3 regions of the Caproicibacterium sp. NSD3 genome follow, and region 2 is predicted to be linked to each of the others. Evidence: a T-box and tRNA genes for the amino acid it is inferred to sense, from the RefSeq annotation. Region 2 holds a T-box; the other regions hold tRNA genes.
What was found. A T-box is a leader RNA that pairs with one kind of tRNA and senses whether it is charged. The one in region 2 lies ahead of alaS (alanine--tRNA ligase), so its partner is inferred to be a tRNA-Ala.

Region 1 (2,203 bases), 170 kb from region 2:
TCCATAGAGCGTGCATTTGTGGCTGTCCTGGCAAACATAAAGACCGGCAAAATCATATTCATGGTTTTCCAATGGAAGCGCATTTGCGGTATTGTACCGCGTATATCGTCGGAGCTGCGTTTTAACACGGGCAACCAGCTCCAGTGGGTTAAACGGCTTTGTGATGTAGTCGTCCGCCCCCAGGGTCAGTCCTGTGATCTTGTCCATATCCTCTACTTTAGCGGTCAGCATGATGATGGGGAATAGGTGCTTTTCCCGGATCTTCTGGCAGAGCGCAAAGCCGCTCATGTCCGGCAGCATGACATCAAGAATAGCAAGACTCAAATCTTCACGCTCTACGCAGGCAAGCGCATCTGTGGCATTATAGAACTTAAACACCGAATAATCTTCGCTCTTTAGATAAACTTCTACGAGATCGGCAATTTCGTGCTCATCGTCAACAATCAATATTTTATCATTCTGTATCATTATTTCCTCCAACATCTTCACCTAACCGGTAGCCTTTTTGCCTATCTGCCGGTTTTTAAGCATCCTTGAAAATAAGCCAAATACTGTCCATTTTCACTGCGCCAATTATCCAATTATATTGATTATTATATTTCGTTATGTTGAATTAATCAAGAAGAGAGAAAAGGATCGTATTATGGGAAATTTTTAAAAGGGGAAGAAAGTCGGATTTTTAATTTTGTAAGATTTTAAAAGTCTAGCGTGGACCTTTAAAGACATTTAAGAATTTTCTAATTAGAGGATGATTAAATAAACAAGAAGCAAGCGCTTAAAAAGGCACCTGCTTCTTGTTTATCATACCGCATCCCGATTATTTTTTGCTCAAACTTATTATTGTAGGGAATAAATATTTGGCCCGAAAGCATTTTAAATAAAAAGTAGCTGGCCATTCTAAATGACCAGCTACTTTTTTGGTGGACCTGAACGGGATCGAACCGTCGACCTCTCGGATGCGAACCGAACGCTCTCCCAGCTGAGCTACAGGCCCAAATGCAACGTGAATTATTATCCCATAATTCATGTGCCTTGTCAAGATTTTTCCATGATTATTTTCGATTCAGAACTTTCACCTGTAATCCTTCCAGGACGTTGAGTGCTTCCTTATTTTGTGCTATATCTGAGCAATCAGTACATTTGGCGTCGACAATAATTTGTGCCTGAGGAAGGGCAGCTTTTGCAAGGACGGCATTTGAAAGAACACAAATATTGCTTACGAGCCCACAAAGTTCGACTTCTCCAAAATTTTCTTTCTGAAGATATGGGATCAGTTCCGCACAGCCAAAGCTGCTTTTTTGGAAGCAGTGTGCGTCTTTTAAAAGATCGTTTACTTTACCATAAAGATTCCACCCTGCAGTGTCTCGGATACAGTGTGGGATCGGTAAATTCTTTCCTTCTAAAGTGGAAAGATAATTATTTTCGTGCGTGTCCATCGTATAGATAATGGTATCGCCATGCGCTTTTGCTTCCTGTATTTTTTGGCAGATGGGGCCTTCCAGAAGAGATGCTTTCGGAAAACCGAGACTTCCGGATACAAAGTCCACCTGGTAGTCAATTACCATCAAAAGCCGTTTCATCTTTTATCTCCTTTTTGGTTTTGAAGATTTGTTTTGCAGAATTCTTTCATGCAGCATTTTTCACAGAGCGGTTTCCGTGCGTTGCAGACAGCTCGTCCATGCAGAACAAGTCTATGGCAAAAAGAATTGCTTTCATCCGGAGGGAGAATTGCCCGAAGTTGATTTTCAACCTTCCTTGGATCTTTTGTCCCGTCTGTGAGTCCTAGTTTCCCGCAGATTCGAATACAATGCGTATCCGCTACGACGGCCGGTTTATGATAAATATCTCCGACGACTAGGTTGGCGGTCTTTCTGCCTACACCAGGCAGCGTTGTCAAAACTTCAATTGTATCGGGGACTATTCCGTTAAAATCGGATTTTAATTTTTGGCACATCGCAAAAATATCTCGCGCTTTTGTTTTATATAATCCGCAGGAGTGAATATAGTCTGCAATTTCTTCTTCGGAGCCTTCGCAAAACGCATCAAGAGTCGGGAATCGTTTAAAAAGAGCAGGAGTAACCATGTTCACCCGCGCATCTGTACATTGCGCGGAGAGGCGGGTAGCAATTAAAAGCTGCAGCGGTTCCTCATAAGTCAGGGAACACTGGGCATCCGGATATTCTTTTTTCAGGGCTTCTACGGC
Region 2 (2,203 bases):
GCGAGTTCCGGATACGCTTTTTTGCTTTGCTCAATTACAGTTTCCGCAACCTCAGAGAGAAATGGACGGTTAATTCCTAAAAGCTTTCCGTGACGGGCTGCACGGCGCAGTAAACGGCGCAAGACATAACCGCGTCCCTCATTACTAGGCATCACACCATCTGCAATCATGAAAACAGTGGAACGAATATGGTCTGTGATCACACGGATTGAAACATCTTTTTTCTTGTCTTTTCCGTATTCAACTTTGGCAATACGGCATACATGCTGCAAAATACTTTGAATGGTATCCACCAAAAACAGATTATCGACTCCCTGCATAATGCAAGCGAGACGTTCCAGCCCCATGCCAGTATCAATATTCGGGTGTTCCATCGGCGGATAGTTTCCTTTTCCGTCGGAATCAAACTGTGAAAATACGACATTCCAAAATTCAACATAGCGATCACACTCGCAGCCAGGGCCACAAGTAGGTTTTCCGCAGCCGTGTTCTTCTCCGCGGTCAAAATAAATTTCGCTGCAGGGACCGCAAGGGCCGGAGCCGTGTTCCCAAAAATTATCTTCTTTGCCGAGACGAACGATATGATCCGGGTTAACGCCGACTTCTTTTGTCCAAATCTCAAAAGCTTCGTCGTCATCCAAGTAGATTGTAACCCACAGCTTATCCACCGGCATTTTCATAACTTTCGTGCAAAATTCCCATGCCCACGGGATGGCCTCGTGTTTAAAATAATCGCCAAAAGAAAAATTGCCCAGCATCTCAAAAAAGGTACCATGACGATCGGTAATTCCGACATTCTCAATATCACCGGTACGAATACATTTCTGACAGGTTGTAACGCGCTTGCGCGGTGGAGTTACCTCCCCTGTAAAATATTTTTTCATCGGTGCCATACCGGAATTAATCAGCAAAAGCGAATTATCATCTTTAGGGATCAAAGAAAAGCTAGGCAACCGCAAATGCCCCTTGCTTTCAAAGAATTCCAGATACTTTTCGCGGATTTCATTTAATCCAGTCCACTCCATATACTTTTTCTCCATCCTTTTATGATCATCTTAAAAAAAGATAGACTCCTCCGCCCACAATGGGACGGAAGAGTCCGTGGTACCACCCAAATTGCAACTGTCTTTTAAGAATCTAGACAGTCACCTCTTTTTACCTTTAACGCAGATAAAACGCCTTTGCTCTCCGCAAGGAGCTCTGGGACGGCTCATTCTTTCTGTAACATTTCCGCCTCGCACCATACGGCAGAATCTCTGCAATGCCTTAAAAAGAATTATTTCCCTTCATCGCTTTTCACATCTTTTTAAATTATAAGCATTCCCGCGATAAAAGTCAATTCTTCGGGTATAATTCGTCTGCAATTTCTTTAAAAACAGGGCCGCAGGTTGTACCGCCTCCATCGCCGTCTTCTGCCAGAATAGTAACCACATATTTTGGGGACTCTGCCGGAAAGAATCCGGTATACCAGCTAATAACCTTTTCTTTATCTCCGTCATACTGTCCTGTCTGCGCAGTGGCTGTTTTTGCCGCCGCCTCTACAAAGTCGGGTTTTCCTAGCTTACTAGTGCCTTCCGATGCAGAAAGCTTCATCGCATTTTTTAGAATCAGAGATGTTTCTTGAGACATGACTCTATTTGGCTGCTGCATCGAATTTATAGCCAAGTTCCCGCCTTGATCCACTGTCCCTAAAAAAGCCACTGGTTTTCTATAAAGTCCGCCAGAAGCAATCGCCTCCGTCATCGCCGCAATCTGAATGGGAGAAGCGGTCAGTTCTCCTTGTCCAAAAGAAAAATTTGCGAGCGCTCTAGGAATTTTTAACGTATTAAGCGAAGGAAGCGTTCCTGAAGAACTATGAATACCCGGCAATAATTCGTAAGAATCTCCAAATCCTAAAGAACGTGCCATTGATAAGAATTTTTCCTGCGGAACTTTCTGCATGAGTTGCACAAAGTATCCATTGCAGGACTCCGAGATTGCTTTTTGAAGGTTCACTTTTCCATGTGCTTCTCCATTATAGCAAGCAAACGATTGCCCATCGACTTCAATTTTTCCGGTGCAATTATATTCTTCATTTGGATCCGCGCCGTTTTCTAAAGCAGTCGCTGCCGAAACTAATTTAAACACAGAACCAACGCTATAAGATGAAATCGTACGATCGAGTAATGGACTATTAGAAGCATTCATTGCTGATGATATATCA
Region 3 (2,203 bases), 160 kb from region 2:
TATGAAGTCCTCTAAAATAATCCTTTTCATGAACCATACCAATAATATTATCGATCGACTCCTCATAGACCGGAATTCTTGAAAAGCCATGATTCATAAATAAATCGGTAATTTCATCAAGGGGAGTTTCTTTTTCTATCGCGACCACATCAACGCGCGGCGTCAAAATATCGCCTGCATCCAAATCATTAAATTCAATCGCGGAACGAATTAATTCTCCATTATGTTCATCGATTCCACCATCATTCTGCGCTTCATCAACAATCGTCATCAATTCTTCCTGCGTCATCACATCAGACTCCTTATGCTTAAAAAGATGACTTAAAATGCGCTTCCACTGCATAAACAGGAAGTTAAGCGGGGTAAAAAGGACCATCAGAAACTTTAAAAAAGGTGCCGACTGCAAAACAATCTGCATAGGATTTTCTTTTGCAAGACTTTTCGGCGATATCTCACCAAAAACCAGCACCACAACCGTCATGACAACCGTTGAAATTGTTACTCCATTATCCAGGAAAAAGCGAGTAAACAAAATTGCAGCAAGAGAAGCGGAAAGAATATTGGCAATATTATTTCCGGCTAAAATAGTAGAAAGAAGCCGATCATAATCTTCTACAATCGAATAAGCCAACTTTGCTCTGCGATTGCCGTCTGCGGCTATTGTCTTTAGCTTTGTACGGTTTACCATACTATAAGCCGTTTCTGTGCTGGAAAAGAACGCAGAAAATATAATACAAATAATAATTCCGACTAATTCTTCTATACTTGCATTGTCCATGCTTTTACTCCTAATTGACAGGCATTTGAATTTTATGAATAACAGCCTACTTTTATACTCTATCAGAATCTTTTTTCAAATGCAACTGAGAAAGTATGAAAATCATTTACAGATAAAAAAAGCGGAACAGCTAAAAGCCGTTCCGAATGAATTGGTGGAGCATAGCGGGCTCGAACCGCTGACCTCCACACTGCCAGTGTGGCGCTCTCCCAGCTGAGCTAATGCCCCGGGTTTCAACTGACGCAAATTAACGTGAGAGGTCGCGACAGCTTTAAAATAATAGCATATATTTTTTTAAATTGCAAGTCCGATTTTCAAAAAAATAGTTTGTCAAAAGGAAAAAATATCGCCAAATTTTCTCTTTCATATCTTTTTGTTTTCTGTAAAAAATAGAAACGGAAAGGGATGATCTCATGAAAAGGGATTTCAAAGAAGAAGAACAACAAAATTTAAAATTTCCGTCGGACACGTGGGATAATGCCGATGACATTCCTACCTCAACTGACGTCATTGCCTCCACTGAATGCACCGGATTAATCCCAACTCCTCCACAATTTGCTTCGGAAGCCGAATCCTATACGGATCTTTTCTCTATTCCAAAACCTCAAGGTGCAAGAGAGCGCCTTGCCAAATCTAATTCATCTAGATAAAAAAGCCAGGAGCACCGATTTTTTAATATCGGTGCTCCTGGCTTTTTACTCTAAAATAGCATTTTGCTTTATTTCTTTAATGCTTCTTTTGTCACCTTTACGATGTTGGAAGCACACAAACCAAATTCCTCTAAAAGATCAAGCGCTGGGCCGGAATGTCCAAACGTATCCTGCACACCCATGCGAATTACTGGGACAGGACACTTTTCACAGACCGCCCCGCAGACTGCTTCACCCAATCCGCCAATCACATTATGCTCTTCTATCGTGATCAGCTTTCCGGTTTCTTTGGCAGCTTTCCAGATAAGTTCCTTATCCAGTGGTTTAATTGTATGGATATTCAGCACACGAGCGCTGATTCCTTCTTTTTTCAACTGATCAGCCGCTTTGATTGCCTCCGAGACCATCAGTCCGGTTGCAATAATCGTAATATCGTTGCCCTCTCGTTCCGTGATGCCCTTTCCTATTTCGAAATGGTAATCATCATTATTATGGAACGATTCCACTGCCAAACGTCCCAGACGAATATAGCAGGGACCTACATACTCAGCGGCTGCTTTGACTGCAGCTTTCATTTCATAATGGTCAGAAGGATTTAAAATTACCATTCCCGGAATGGTACGCATTAAAGCAATATCCTCACAGCACTGATGCGTTGCGCCGTCTTCACCGACGGAAATACCGGCATGAGAGCCAACCACTTTTACATTCAAATGCGGATACCCAACAGAATTGCGAACCTGCTCAAACGCACGTCCTGCGGAAAACATTGCAA

Region 1: it encodes a tRNA-Ala, which carries the amino acid that the T-box ahead of alaS (alanine--tRNA ligase) is inferred to sense. The anticodon was not compared.
Region 3: it encodes a tRNA-Ala, which carries the amino acid that the T-box ahead of alaS (alanine--tRNA ligase) is inferred to sense. The anticodon was not compared.

Annotation. Positions count from the first base shown of each region.
Region 1 covers NZ_CM132119.1:1,285,552-1,287,754, reverse strand. The annotation lists gene vanR (VanR-ABDEGLN family response regulator transcription factor) at 1-468, opposite strand, end outside; tRNA gene ACVS9P_RS06415 (tRNA-Ala) at 919-994, opposite strand; gene ACVS9P_RS06410 (cysteine hydrolase family protein) at 1,053-1,580, opposite strand; gene nth (endonuclease III) at 1,577-2,203, opposite strand, start outside.
Region 2 covers NZ_CM132119.1:1,113,251-1,115,453, reverse strand. The annotation lists gene alaS (alanine--tRNA ligase) at 1-1,025, opposite strand, end outside; T-box leader at 1,083-1,299, opposite strand; gene ACVS9P_RS05520 (peptidoglycan D,D-transpeptidase FtsI family protein) at 1,336-2,203, opposite strand, start outside.
Region 3 covers NZ_CM132119.1:1,277,085-1,279,287, forward strand. The annotation lists gene ACVS9P_RS06360 (HlyC/CorC family transporter) at 1-778, opposite strand, end outside; tRNA gene ACVS9P_RS06365 (tRNA-Ala) at 931-1,006, opposite strand; gene ACVS9P_RS06370 (hypothetical protein) at 1,192-1,428, shown strand; gene ACVS9P_RS06375 (transketolase family protein) at 1,497-2,203, opposite strand, start outside.